Pseudobacteriovorax antillogorgiicola: one gene and its partner. The protein of the gene in region 2 interacts with the protein of the main gene of each other region in a pairwise test. Links are inferred from orthologs where the notes say so. Each region holds a gene or a part of one and is shown on either strand. Other genes may lie near its edges.

Region 1 (5,387 bases), on a different replicon or contig from region 2:
AGAATGGCAGTGAGAGGCGTATTTTTCAAGTGCCAATTCTAGACAGGGTCTATTCTAACGTATATGTTTCCAGAGTAAGGTAAATTGATGTAGAGAGGCACAAGTTGTGGGTAAGTACTTTGGCACGGATGGCATACGAGGAAAAGCAAACGTTCATCCTATGTCTCCTGATTTTGTATTGAGGCTCGGTCAAGCCATTGGAATTCACTTTCGCAAGGCTTACCCCAAACCAAAGATCCTTATTGGCAAGGACACCCGACGTAGTGGATACATGCTGGAGCAAGCTCTAAGTTCTGGTATTTGCAGCGTTGGAGTTGATGTCGGCTTCTTAGGCCCATTGCCAACCCCAGGGATTGCCTATTTGACGCGAGGAATGAGGGCATGTGCCGGCATTGTGATCTCTGCGTCCCACAATCCCTTTCATGATAATGGGATTAAGATTTTCAGTGACAATGGCTTTAAGTTGCCGGATGAAATTGAGGACAAGCTGGAGTCGTTGCTGGAGCTTGATCCGATATTGGATAGCTTCCCAGTTGATATGCAGATTGGCAATGCCAAGCGTATTGACGATGCGGTAGGCCAGTACGCGGTTTTCCTAAAGGAGCAGTTTCCAAAACACCTAACCCTCGAAGGGATGAGGATTGTCTTAGATTGTGCCAATGGTGCCGCATACAAGGTGGCACCGAAGGTTTTCGAAGAATTAGGGGCGGAACTATTCGTTGTGGGCGACAAGCCTGATGGTCGCAATATCAATGATCAGTGTGGGGCATTACACCCTCAAAAGGTGAAGGACTTAGTTAAACTGTACAAGGCAGATATTGGCCTCGCTTTTGATGGTGATGCCGATCGCTTGATTGTCGTTGATGATACAGCGGAAATCATTGATGGCGACCAGATCATGGCGATCTGTGCCAGCTACATGAAGAAAGCTGGACGGCTTAGAAAGTCGACAGTGGTTGCTACGGTTATGAGTAACATGGGCCTTGATATCGCAATGAAAAGTATTGGGGTGAAATTGCTCCGTACCAAAGTAGGCGATCGCTACGTTGTCGACGAAATGCGTCGCGGTGGATACAACCTCGGCGGCGAGCAATCGGGGCATATGGTTTTTTCAGATAGCAGCACCACCGGAGATGGAATCTTGGCAGCTCTTCATTTGCTAGAGATTGTGCAGGAGACTAAATCGCCTTTATCAGAGCACAAAAAGTGCATGGAAGTTTTACCGCAGGTTCTAAAGAACGTGAAGGTTAGCAAGAAGGTGCCTTTGGAAGAATTGCCGAAGGTAAAGGAATCAATTGCAGTGTGTGAGACAAAACTTGGAACGAAGGGGCGGGTCCTGTTTCGATATTCAGGAACTGAAAATCTAGCTCGTATCATGCTAGAAGGCGAAGATAGCCACGAGTTGGAACTGATGGCCCGCGAAATTGCAGATAGTTTACAGAATAGTACGAATTAGGAGTTTATCTTGATTAGATTGGGAGTGAATCTTGATCATGTGGCAACCGTTCGGAACGCCCGTGGTGAAGCCTATCCAAACCCTGTTCAGGCCGCACTTCTCGCGGAGCTCGGGGGAGCTGATAATATAACCTGTCATCTACGTGAAGACCGGCGTCACATCAAGGATCGAGATGTCGAGTTGCTGAAGGAGCAGATTAACGTTCCACTCAACTTTGAGATGGCCATTACAGATGAGATGGTCGCGATCGCAAAAAGAGTAAAACCCCATGCCGTAACTTTAGTCCCTGAAAAACGCCAGGAACTAACCACTGAGGGTGGGCTTGATCCGAATCACTACCAGAACTTGCAGAAGGTCATCTCTGATCTCAAAGAGCATGATATGCTTGTCTCTTTATTTGTTGAGGCGGATGAGCGGGTCATCGAGCAAACAAAGCAACTTGGTGCCGACGCAATCGAAATCCATACTGGTAACTTCTGTCATGAGATGGATGCAGCCCGTTCTAGCCAGCGACAATGGGAATTGGTAAAGCCGCTGATGGAATCTGCAAAACAAGCTCATGAGATGGGCTTGCAAGTTCATTTTGGGCATGGATTGCATTACAGTAATGCCCACTGGATGCAGGCGATTCCCTTTTGCGAGGAAGCCAACATTGGCCACGCGATTATCTCCCGTGCGATCTATGTGGGCTTGGAATCAGCAGTTCGCGAGATGAAGTCACTGTTAAACGACAGCCGTTTTGCGCCTAGACTTAAGGGGCTGGACTGATGGGCTTCGAAAAGCTGGTTGTCGGGGAGAACTCTCTTTATGAGCTTCTCCTGAAGCTGGATGAGGCTTTGCCTGAAAACTTTGTGCTTTGGTTAAAAGGGGAAATGGGGGCTGGAAAGACCACTCTCGTTCGCCACTACCTGCGCGGCAAGGGCCTTTCCGATGAAACTCCAGTAGTATCACCGACGTATACGATTATGAATGAGTATCAAATTGGCGATCGATGGTACGCGCACCTCGATTTATATCGGGCAGAAGATAGCTTCAGTCTCGATGAAATTGGAGTTAAAGATAGGGACTATCGGGGAATATTTCTTGAGTGGCCTGATACGCCAGGCGATGATGAAACCATTGCTCCAAGCCACATACTGCACATTAGCTACGAAGAGGATGGGCAGTCGCGAGGCTATCGCTTAGAAACAGTATAGCCCTACTATGCTATTCCCTAGCCAGCCAGTGGAATCATTTCTGATGCATCTTTCTCTGTCATCGATATGGTGAAGGTGGTAACTTCTTTGTCACGGTTGGCTTCGATACTCCAGCCATAAAGAGCGATAATCGAATGAACTAGGGTGAGATTCAAGCCCATCCCCTTGCCGATGTCTTTGGTGGTATAGAAGGGGTCAAACACATGATCTAGGGTGGTGTCAGGTGGTAGGCTCGCATTGTCAACTATATGCAGTTGTCTGCTATCCATCCCTTCGTACTGAATCACTTTAACCTTGCCATTGCGAGATGGTCCATGCTTTTCGATCGCATCAAGGGAATTCTCGATACATGTCTTGAGGATTGCTGACAGGTGGAAATGGTTGCAAACTATGGGTCGCGAGCTGGGATGGGCTTCGATTTGAATCTCAAGGCGACAGGCTCGATCTTGAACCTCAGAAAACACCTCACTGAATACATGGTGCAGATCAATAGGAAGAATTTTTTGATCGTTGTGGTTGTTGGAAAACATGCGAATCGATGCGACAATCTCCTCAATTCTTTGTAATGCGTGATCCATTTTTTCAAGCCAGTGGGCTTTTTTCTGGGGAGTAAGCTTTTCTTGCTGGATGATAGCAAGACTGCCTTTGGAAATCGCGAGCGGGTTACTAATTTCATGGGCTATACCGCCGGCCATCATTCCAAGTGAAGACAAGCGTTCATTCTGCTCCATGATCTTTCGTGATTTTGAGATTTCATTCAGACAGCGAGTGGACAATGCATCAAAATAGTAGCTGGCCACAAGGGTTAGTGTGAGGGCAACGATTCGGGTGAGGAATAGGTTGTGATGATGAGGGGAAAACATCTCGCTATCGTAAGCATAGAACCAGATACTGCCTGTGAAAAGCACGGATATAAAGTAAATAATTAGCCCTGGCCTAATCCCTAAGATAAAAACTGAGGCCAATATCAATACGGGAAGGACGATAAAGCCCTCATGATTTATATCTGGTCCTGATTTTAAAATAGTAAGCGAAAGATTGAGGAAGCCGAGAACGATCAGTAGCCAAGCTATGAGCATCGGCAGCCGGTGAAAACTCAAACGCAAACCTAGGAATACAAGGATGCTGAAGGTATGAAATATCAACTGATTGTGCTGATAGGATTCGACAAAGATGTTAAGGAGATAGATAATAAGGTAGCTCAGAATTGCTAAATCAAGACTCAACTTCAAGTATTGAAAGCGATATTTCTGAATAACTTTGTTTTCGAGCATGTTCCTATGATCTCTTTAGTTCTACCATGCTCTGGTATCGGCTAGTATTTTCTGACATAAATAAAATAAGAGGTGTCGATGCTAATTCATACCGAAGAAAAAATATCTAGGTGACAAAAAGCAGATAGCCGCTCCCTTGAAGGTTTTGGGATCCTTAAATATCATCATTTTTTCTATCTAAAATGGTAGCTTGAACCACCGAGGTCTAGGCCTCGTGGTTCTGGCTAAGCTACTGTATCCTTGTGTCAGCTAGCGGTCTATTTAAGGGCAGGCGATGGGCTCGTCTTCAAAACTACGACAAGTACATGTCTCTTTGTTGGGATCTTCACTTTTTAAGATTGCCGAAACGATTTCGGGATCATCAGTCAGATTCAATGAACCATGTAAGCGAACGGTTTTGCCAAGTGCGATCTTATCTGGGGCGTCACCACAGGTGTAGAGGCGCGAGGTCTGGTACGGATCGCTTATCGCTTCAACACAAGATCTTATATAGCCATTGGGTTTGTCATCATCGCCTTCCGCAACAATCCATGACTCCCTTAAAACTATTGCAGCAGCCTTGGATATATCGTTGATTTCGATGATCCCTCGACTGTTGCTTGCAGCTTCTTCGAGCCACTTCTCGTCGATATTGATAATTAAGCCACTTGCTCCAGGCTCACTATCATTACAACCTGGTAGGCTTCTTAATCCTGATTGCAGACATGGTTTAAAGGGCGGAAGTAGGCTTGATGAGTTTGAGTCGGGCCCATCTTTATCCTCAAAAGCTGAAGCAACGACTTGTATCTTAGAGGGAGCATTATCATCTGAGAGTGTTAAGCTAATGGTATTATAAAATGTCTCACGCTTTTGACCGTGAAACGGCTTGAATCGAAAGCTTTCTATGTTGCTAAGGTAGTCTTCACCCCAAAAATTACCGTTATTCGGAGCGTCGTTGAGAGTACCTTTGATACTAAATCGAATCGAATAGGGACTTGAGGCGCTATGAAGCTGGTCAGGAATGGGGCAGGCTTTCTGCACTTGAGGTTTCTTGTCGGACTTAACTAGTTTAAGGTGTTGATTAAGTAGATTATAAATCTGCCCCTGATCGTAGTTCCCTTCATAGGTAACAGCCAGTTTGGTCTCTGCCTCGAATAGCATCGTCGATCGAAAGCCCAGTGGTGTGGCGCCACCGTGACCAATAGCGGTTCCCTGGCTAGTTTGCCAGCGCATGAGGCCAAGGCCGTAGTCTAGGGGTAGATATCCGAGTTTGCATTCCTGAAAGGCCATCATTTCAGCCTTTGAGTTATCGGAAAGAAGGCGATTGCCTATGAACAATGCTTCTGTGAAGGTGCGAAGATCACCAGCACTACTAGAAATTGCTCCGCTAGCGCCAGCGATACTTGAGTCTAACACTTGCGTCATAGCTACCAGTTGATCAGAAATCACAGCTTTAGGCTTTAGCAGTCGGACGAGGGTATT
Region 2 (8,295 bases):
GACGATATGCATGGTGAGATCGGTAAGATCCATCTGGACTAGGATGTAACCCGGGAAAGATGTCTTCGACACAGCCTTTTTCTTACCCGACTTGGTGACGGTCTCACTCACCGTCTGCGGGATAAAAACCTCTCCGAACTGCTCTTCGCATCCTTCGTTCTTTGCGAGTTCTAAAAGGGATTGCTTTGCTCGCTCTTCATAGCCTGAATAGGTATGGACGACATACCACTTGAATTCGCCGCTCATATATCTTGCCTTTAAAATAAAATTAGACCATGCAGGCCACTAAAACCTCGGTGATCTCAATGGACTTCTATCTTAGGTTAATATAATACCAAGAAGTTCAGCCCAAATCAGGTCAAATGCAGCAAGGATGGCAGCGAATATACCCACGACCACGCAAACGACGATCGTCATACGCCTCGTGTCAGGAAAGCTCGGCCAAGTAACCTTTCGCAACTCCCCGACGGAAGCTAGGAAATACTCATGCCTTTCCTTGTCACGAGACAAGAAAAGCGACGTACCTGCACCAATAAGAAGAGCAACTATGAGGGACGCTGGCTGGAATAACTCATCGAACTTCTCGGAAAAACCGGTCTGCACGCCAATGGTTTCCAGAGCTTTGTAACTAGTAAACGCTACCAAGCCTGCAAAAATAACGTAAGCCAGGCGAAGATAGAATGCATCATCTTTTTTCATAAAAACTTCCTCCAGCTCTTCAACCCGAGAAGCAACACTGTAACTAGTAAAAAATTAAACACAAAAAAGCAGGCGAGGAGGGACTCGAACCCCCAACATGCGGATTTGGAATCCGCCGCTCTACCAATTGGAGCTACTCGCCTATAGAAAAGGAAGCGAAAACGCTTCCTCACTCTAATTAGTCAGTGATCTCAGCAACAACACCGGCACCAACAGTACGTCCACCTTCGCGGATCGCGAAGCGAAGCTCTTTATCCATCGCAATTGGCTGGATAAGTTCAACTTCAACATCAATGTTGTCACCAGGCATAACCATCTCTACATCAGCAGGAAGGATGATGTTGCCAGTTACGTCAGTAGTTCTGAAGTAGAACTGAGGACGGTAACCCTTGAAGAATGGAGTGTGACGTCCACCTTCTTCTTTAGTCAAGATATAGACAGAAGCCTTGAACTTCTTGTGCGGCGTAATGGAGCCAGGCTTAGAAAGAACCTGACCACGTACAACCTCTTCACGCTTAGTACCACGAAGAAGGATACCAACGTTGTCACCCGCTTGACCTTCGTCTAGAAGCTTACGGAACATTTCTACGCCAGTACAGGTCGTCTTCGTTGTTTCTTTAATACCAACGATTTCGATCTCTTCACCAACCTTAACAATACCGCGCTCGATACGACCAGTAACAACTGTACCACGACCAGAGATGGAGAAAACATCTTCGATCGGCATCAAGAAAGGCTTGTCAACTGGACGATCAGGAACTGGGATGTACTCATCACATTCTGCGATAAGCTCAACAACCTTTTTAGCCCACTCATCATCAGCGCTGCCAGCTTCAAGAGCTTTTAGAGCAGAACCCTTAACAATCGGAGTGTCATCTCCTGGGAACTGGTACTGACTTAGAAGCTCACGAACTTCCATTTCGACGAGCTCTAGAAGCTCTTCGTCGTCGACCATGTCGCACTTATTAAGGAATACTACGATCTTTGGAACACCTACCTGACGAGCAAGTAGAATGTGCTCACGAGTCTGAGGCATGGGGCCATCAGCCGCGCTACAAACCAAGATCGCACCGTCCATCTGAGCAGCACCAGTGATCATGTTCTTCACATAGTCAGCGTGACCTGGACAGTCAACGTGAGCGTAGTGACGGTTTTCAGATTCGTACTCTACGTGAGATGTCGCGATAGTGATACCGCGAGCCTTCTCTTCCGGAGCATTATCGATCTCATCAAACGCTTTCAGTTCGCCACCGTAAGCAAGACTCATGACCTTTGTGATTGCTGCAGTTAGAGTTGTTTTACCGTGGTCGACGTGGCCAATAGTACCAACGTTAACGTGTGGTTTTCCTCGTTCAAATTTTTCTTTTGCCATTTTATTCCTCCCGCTATCGGCAGAAAGCGATTCCTATGATACTGTTCTATATAGTAAAACCGTAAGATGCACGATAATACATCGAATTATTAAAAATGAAAATCTTGATTTAAAAGAGCCACAGGTAAGATGGAGCCCAGAACGGGATTTGAACCCGTGACCTCGTCCTTACCAAGGACGTGCTCTACCCCTGAGCCACCTGGGCTAAATTACAAGCAGACGTATGGAGCGGGAAACGGGATTCGAACCCGCGACCCTTAGCTTGGAAGGCTAATGCTCTAGCCAGCTGAGCTACTCCCGCATATCCAAAACGAACACCGGTAACAAAAATGGTGGAGGGAGATGGATTCGAACCATCGTAGGCTGAGCCAACGGATTTACAGTCCGCCCCCTTTAGCCACTCGGGCACCCCTCCATAGAGCACCAAAAACAAGCTGAAAAATATGGAGCTGGCGATGGGACTTGAACCCGCAACCTGCTGATTACAAGTCAGCTGCTCTACCAATTGAGCTACGCCAGCAGTCACTTAAGTAACTGTTTTCAGCCGCCTCAAGTGTTAGAGTGAATTACACTGTTCTTCTCCCAACTGTCAAGGATAAAGGAAAAGAAAAATACACATTTTTTAGACGGTTTATAATGACTTACTGAATTGTTGCAGCACAATTCCAGCGGCAACCGCTACGTTCAAGGACTCCACGCGATTGGGTGCACCTTCAATAGATACAATCACATCACAGGCCTTGCGTACGAGACGTGATAAACCTTTATCCTCCGACCCCATCACCAAGACAACCTTTTCATATTTACTGGAGTATCGGTCCATAGGCTCACCTCCCATATCCGTACCAACTATCCAGTAACCGTGATCTTTTAGCTTTCTCAAGGTCCGAACCAGATTCACCACGGAGTAGACGTCCGTGAAGACTAGTGCCCCTTGGCACGTAGACATCGTACCCAAGGCAATAGGAGCCTGACGCTTTTGAGGAACAACAATATCGGAAACACCAAAGAAAGATGCTGACCGTAAAATCGCACCCAGGTTCCTCGTATCCGTGATGTGATCCAAGGCAAGAACCACGGGCGAAAGTTGGTCTGGAAGCTTCTCTTCAAGCCTGAATTCATCACGGAAGTCTTCTTGAACAAAAACTTTTAGAGACTCGGCACCTTGCTCGATAGGACACGGTAAGCTACGGCCTTCAAGTAGCTTCCCTAATCGATTCATGTCTCGGTCAGGGCACTCAATTTTTTTGATTCTCTGTTCTTGATACTGGAGATATTCTTGAAGAGCAGACCAACTTTCAACATACAAGCCCTCGGGTTTTGTTGAAGGTTTGTTTTTTCTTCTAAAATTTTGTTTTTTCATATTAACATTTCTTGAATAGATTTTTTGACTGCCCATCCGTTCTTCGGCAGCAAGTCACCAGTGATTTGCAGGACAAATTGAATCAGGCCTTGCAGAGCCCATGCGATGGACTGCTGCTGTGTGGCGCTGTCACGCCCCTTTTCGTAGAGGTGTCTTACACTCTCAACGGCTATACTACCATCGCTTTTCAAGTATATGGGGGTGTTCCGATCCTGATAGAGCCGCCTGACAAAGCTTTGCAGGTCGAGGTATGGAAACGTCACCTTAGCATCACCAAAGGCTTTCACAGACGTCCTCAGGACAATGTGATAAGCATCGATATAGCCTTTAAGCTCACGCTGCTGGTGGTCGCTGGCGATAAACACCTGGCTATTTTCATCCAGTTCTTCAACCTCGATATATCTCTCCACCACCAGATGAAATAGATTGAGATAGGTGTTGCTTTCGGTTAGTTTCGATTTTGCCAATAGGTTTGCGACTGTTGGATTTTCTCGAATCAGCAACAGCATATCGTAGAGATGTGTTCCCTCTTCGTGTTTGTGGTCACGATCCTCTTCCCTCACAATTAGCCTAGACCTGGCTCCGACGCGGCTCCGAAACCCACGAAACATTTGGCTAAAGCTAGCGCACTGCTCAATGAGAGTTTTTGTACTTTCCTCAAGGATAATCGAAACGGGGGGCTGACTACTATCAGCTCTAATTTCGTAAACCACATGAGAGGTCAAGAAAACCGACTGGAATATCTCTTTAATCTGAAGCTTCAAGAAGTCCCAAAGATCGGCACTGTTATATTCCTTACTTTCAAGCAGCACCTTACCAAATTTACGCTCTCTTGTGACTTCAACTGCAGCATTTGTCATCTGATCGATCGTGATACGCCCACCCCGATAGATAACTTCGCCCAGCCGATCGTCCATCAGATCGGATCGCGCAAACACCAATTCGCCGTTTTGAAAGTATAGGGACTTGTGATTGTCATCGACTTTAATACTAAAAATACCTGTGAAGCGCCGATGAACCAAACCATACATAAGGCTGACTAAAACATCTGTACCACATCGCCCTGAAGCAGAGCTAATCTGGTCTGCGATGCCTTCATTATGAAGCAGCACTGTGTCCGTGCCGACTTTTAGAGCTCGCCACTGACCATCACTGAGTTCATCTTGCAGAAGCAATTCACCTCCTTCGGTGGCGCCAATTCCAATGGGAGTGAACTGCGTCATAAGCTAGCCTCTTTGCTTGGGGTCGATTTTAAATACTTTCAGCTTCCGATGCAGATTGCTGCGCTCAACACCGATCGCTTCCGCCGTTTTAGTTACGTTCCACTGATTTTCCTCAAGTTTATCAAGAATAAAGGCTCTTTCAAAATCTGTTTTTGCCTGCTTCAGAGTTGCAGCTTGAGCATTGAGTGTCGGAGTGGGGCGTGGCTCATCATCAACCGGCAGCAAGCCCTTCAAATGCTCGACACGAATTACTTCGTCGGGAATCATGATGCAGATTCGTTCCAGCATATTCTTTAGCTCACGAATATTCCCTGGCCAGCGATACTGCTTGAGCATCAGGTAGGCATCATCTGAAAGACGCTTTTGCGGTTCAGCTAATTCCAAAGAAAACTGCTGAAAAAAGTAGTCACATAGATCTGAGATATCGTCTCCACGGTCACGCAACGGAGGAAGCTCAAAGGGGATTACATTCAAGCGATAGTACAAGTCTTCTCGAAACTGGCCTTTTTCAATCTCTTCTTTTAAATTTTTATTGGTTGCTGCGATCACCCTCACATCAACTTCTATCGCTTCAACACCCCCAACCCGCTCAAACTTCTGCTCCTGTAGGATTCTCAGGATCTTAGCTTGAGTCTTCAGAGACATGTCCCCAATTTCATCTAGAAACAAGGTTCCGTTATTTGCCAATTCGAACTTACCCTGCTTGCTCGCAATGGCATTGGTAAATGCCCCCTTCTGATGGCCAAACAACTCGCTCTCAATCAGCTCCTCAGGAATCGCCGCGCAGTTTACAGCAATAAAAGCTTCATTGCAGCGGGTGCTACGTGCATGAACATTCCGAGCAACCACCTCCTTACCCGTACCGTTTTCCCCAGTGATCAAGATCCATGCGTTGCGAGGGGCAACCATGTTGATTTGCCGCTTGATTTGCATCAGGCCTTCGCTTCGGCCGATCATTTCGGTGGCCTCCACTAGCTGACTCGTGCGAGAGTGAGCCTTGCGGAGCTTGTTCGCATGCTCCAGCAAAGGCAAGATCTTCTCAAGAGACAAGGGCTTCTCAAGGTACTCAAAAGCTCCGATACGGGTTGCACGAACTGCAGTATCGATGGTCCCGTGCCCACTCATGACAACGACCGGAGTTTGATGATTCAGCTCTTTTAATATTTGCAGGGTCTGAATGCCATCCAGATTCGGCATCCAAACATCTAAAAAAACCAAATCTGGGGAAGCTTTTTTGAACCGATCAACCCCTTCATAGCCATTGGCGGCCAACTTCGTATCCCAACCCTCATCATCCAGTACGTCAGCGAGGGTATTGCGAATGCTTTCTTCATCGTCAACGATCAACGCCAAAGGGCGGCTTTTATCCAACTGGTTCTCCATCGATTCTTCCTTATCCTACCGGCAGCTCCATCACCACAATCGTGCCCTCCGGAACATTGTCTTGAATTCTCAAGTATCCACCATGATCGGAGACAATTTGATTCACGATCGCAAGGCCAAGGCCCGTGCCATGTTTTTTAGTCGAAAAATAGGGTTCCATAACCTTCTGCTTCACCCGGTCGGGGATACCGCACCCTGTATCGGCAATGGAAACTCGCACCACTTCATAGCCTGGGAGCATTGAGGCTGATATGGAAATCAGACCCACCTCAGCCAAAGCATCGATACTGTTGGCTATCAGATTGGTGAAAACCCGAATCATCTGCTCCCGATCGAGCTGCACCAAGGGCAAATCTTTAGGCAGCTGACCTATATCGAAGGTGACGTGGCTGTAGCTCAAGCTATACATTCCCACGACATCGCGAATCAAATTATACAAGTTTTCTGGCTGGGTCCGAACCGCAGGCATTCTGGCAAATTTAGAGAATTCATTAACCAGATCTCTCAGGCCATCGACCTCTGAGACAATGGTTTCAACACAGGAGGAAAATACCTGCTGGTCCTTCCCTTCAAACTGGTTGCCAAACTTCCGTAGCAAACGCTGGGCACTCAACTTGATCGGTGTGATGGGGTTCTTAATTTCATGAGCGATCCGCCGCGCAACCTCACGCCAGGCTGCAACTCGTTGGGCTTTCACCTGTTCGCTTGCATCATCAAAGACAACGATCATACCAAGGTCTTCCCCAGCTTCATCCGAGATCTTGATGCCATCAGCTAGCAGCGTTAACGAACGATCTCCCACATCTAGCTCGATCTGCCCAGTGAACTCGGCACTTTCGGAAACTCTCTCTTGGATAGGCTTCCAGAAGCTTTCCATCAAATAGCCAGTAAAAACTAATGACTCGTGATGATTGATGGCTCCTTCCGCCGAAATTCCCAGCAGCTTCTCTGCCGCTCGATTGATGGATGTCACAATACCGGATGAACTCACCGAGATCACACCTGCAGAGATGTTCCTAAGGATCACCTCCATATACTTACGGCGCTGATCAAGCTCAACATTGGTTTTTTCAAGCTTGGCGGTAAAGTCTCGAACCTGTTGCTCGTGAGCTTTCAAATCAGCAGTCATACTATTAAAGGAGCGAATCAGCTGCCCAGTTTCATCGTCTGTTTTTGCAACCAAATTCACCTCATAGTTTCCAAGTGCCACCTCTTTGGTAGCTTCGGCAAGGCTTTGAATAGGCGCCATGATGCCCTTGGATACATAGAAACCCAGCCAGGTAGCTGAAAACAAGATGATCAAAACCATTAAAACGAGGAGAATCAAATAGCTTAGTCGGATCAACTCGGCACCGGGTTTAAGGTTCGCAAACTCCTGAATGATCCCTTCCACGCTCTTTAGGATTTGGGTATCAAATCGCTCCTCGGTGAGCACGACCCCAACGATCGCTTGAGAGCTGGGATCAACAATCGGTGCGACTCCACGCACCACATCGCGCCCCTGGTCCACGTCGACCACTGCTCGCGACGTCATCCCTGGGTAGGCGCGAAAGCGTTCGATGGCCCCCAGCACGAACTGCCTGGTTTGGATCGAAATCGGCTCGTCGTTATAAGATAAAGCCGAACTCCAGATCACTTGCCCATCCCGATCAAAAACACGCACCCCAAACACCCGATACTCTTGAGCAAAACCTTTTAGCCTCTGAGTATCGATCTGCGACCAAGAGTTTTCAAAAGGATAGCTTGATGCTACATCAATCCGCTGTAAGGCAATGCGAGCCAAGCCCTCGATCCGCCTCTTATCCCTTTCATAAACCAAGGCTCCTGCCTCGCGGGTTTTGTGCATTGTGGCCTCGACCTTAGCAGAAAACCAAGTATCGAAGCTCTCAGTTAGAAACCTTGTGGAGATATAAAAAAGCAAAGCAGTAGGGGCCAAGGCAAAGAACACCAAAGCAACCACCAACTTGCTCCGCAAGCGGGAGCCAATGACCCCACGACGACGTTCAAGGACTAGTTTGGCCACATTTCGAAATATGAGAAAACTCAGAACTAGGACCAGGACTACGTTGATATTGATAAGGCTGAAATACACGACCGAAGTGAGAAAGTCTTGGTGCTCAGAGAGCTGCTTGCTTAGCTCGAATAGGTTACCTTCCAGGCGCGACAATGCAACGAGCACCACCGAGATCACAATGATCAGGATAAACTCGACCAGTCGTTTCTTTTCCTCGTGAGTCGCAAGCTGGACCTTGAAC

The links. The genes of interacting proteins can lie anywhere in the genome.
Region 1: the proteins of rlmB (region 2) and tsaE interact in binary tests that used the Escherichia coli proteins (3 or more experiments, as listed by UniProt). The link is inferred for Pseudobacteriovorax antillogorgiicola from one-to-one orthologs.

The regions. Positions count from the first base shown.
Region 1 is NZ_FWZT01000025.1:61,476-66,862, reverse strand. The notes cover bases 951-3,937. They hold tsaE (tRNA (adenosine(37)-N6)-threonylcarbamoyltransferase complex ATPase subunit type 1 TsaE), read left to right. Parts: upstream 951-2,223; coding sequence 2,224-2,652; downstream 2,653-3,937. Other genes in these bases: B9N89_RS25475 (sensor histidine kinase), read right to left, coding at 2,670-3,926; B9N89_RS25485 (pyridoxine 5'-phosphate synthase), read left to right, coding at 1,466-2,224; glmM (phosphoglucosamine mutase), read left to right, coding at 951-1,456. Also shown: more of glmM, read left to right, coding at 107-950; B9N89_RS25470 (serine hydrolase domain-containing protein), read right to left, coding at 4,188-5,387. UniProt on the Escherichia coli protein: Required for the formation of a threonylcarbamoyl group on adenosine at position 37 (t(6)A37) in tRNAs that read codons beginning with adenine.
Region 2 is NZ_FWZT01000001.1:82,702-90,996, forward strand. The notes cover bases 1,569-4,568. They hold rlmB (23S rRNA (guanosine(2251)-2'-O)-methyltransferase RlmB), read right to left. Parts: upstream 3,435-4,568; coding sequence 2,703-3,434; downstream 1,569-2,702. Other genes in these bases: tuf (elongation factor Tu), read right to left, coding at 1,569-2,071; B9N89_RS00445 (DUF4388 domain-containing protein), read right to left, coding at 3,431-4,568. Outside these bases: transcription termination/antitermination protein NusG, read right to left, coding at 1-246; preprotein translocase subunit SecE, read right to left, coding at 319-699; more of tuf, read right to left, coding at 878-1,568; more of B9N89_RS00445, read right to left, coding at 4,569-4,657; B9N89_RS00450 (sigma-54-dependent transcriptional regulator), read right to left, coding at 4,661-6,040; B9N89_RS00455 (sensor histidine kinase), read right to left, coding at 6,051-8,295. UniProt on the Escherichia coli protein: Specifically methylates the ribose of guanosine 2251 in 23S rRNA.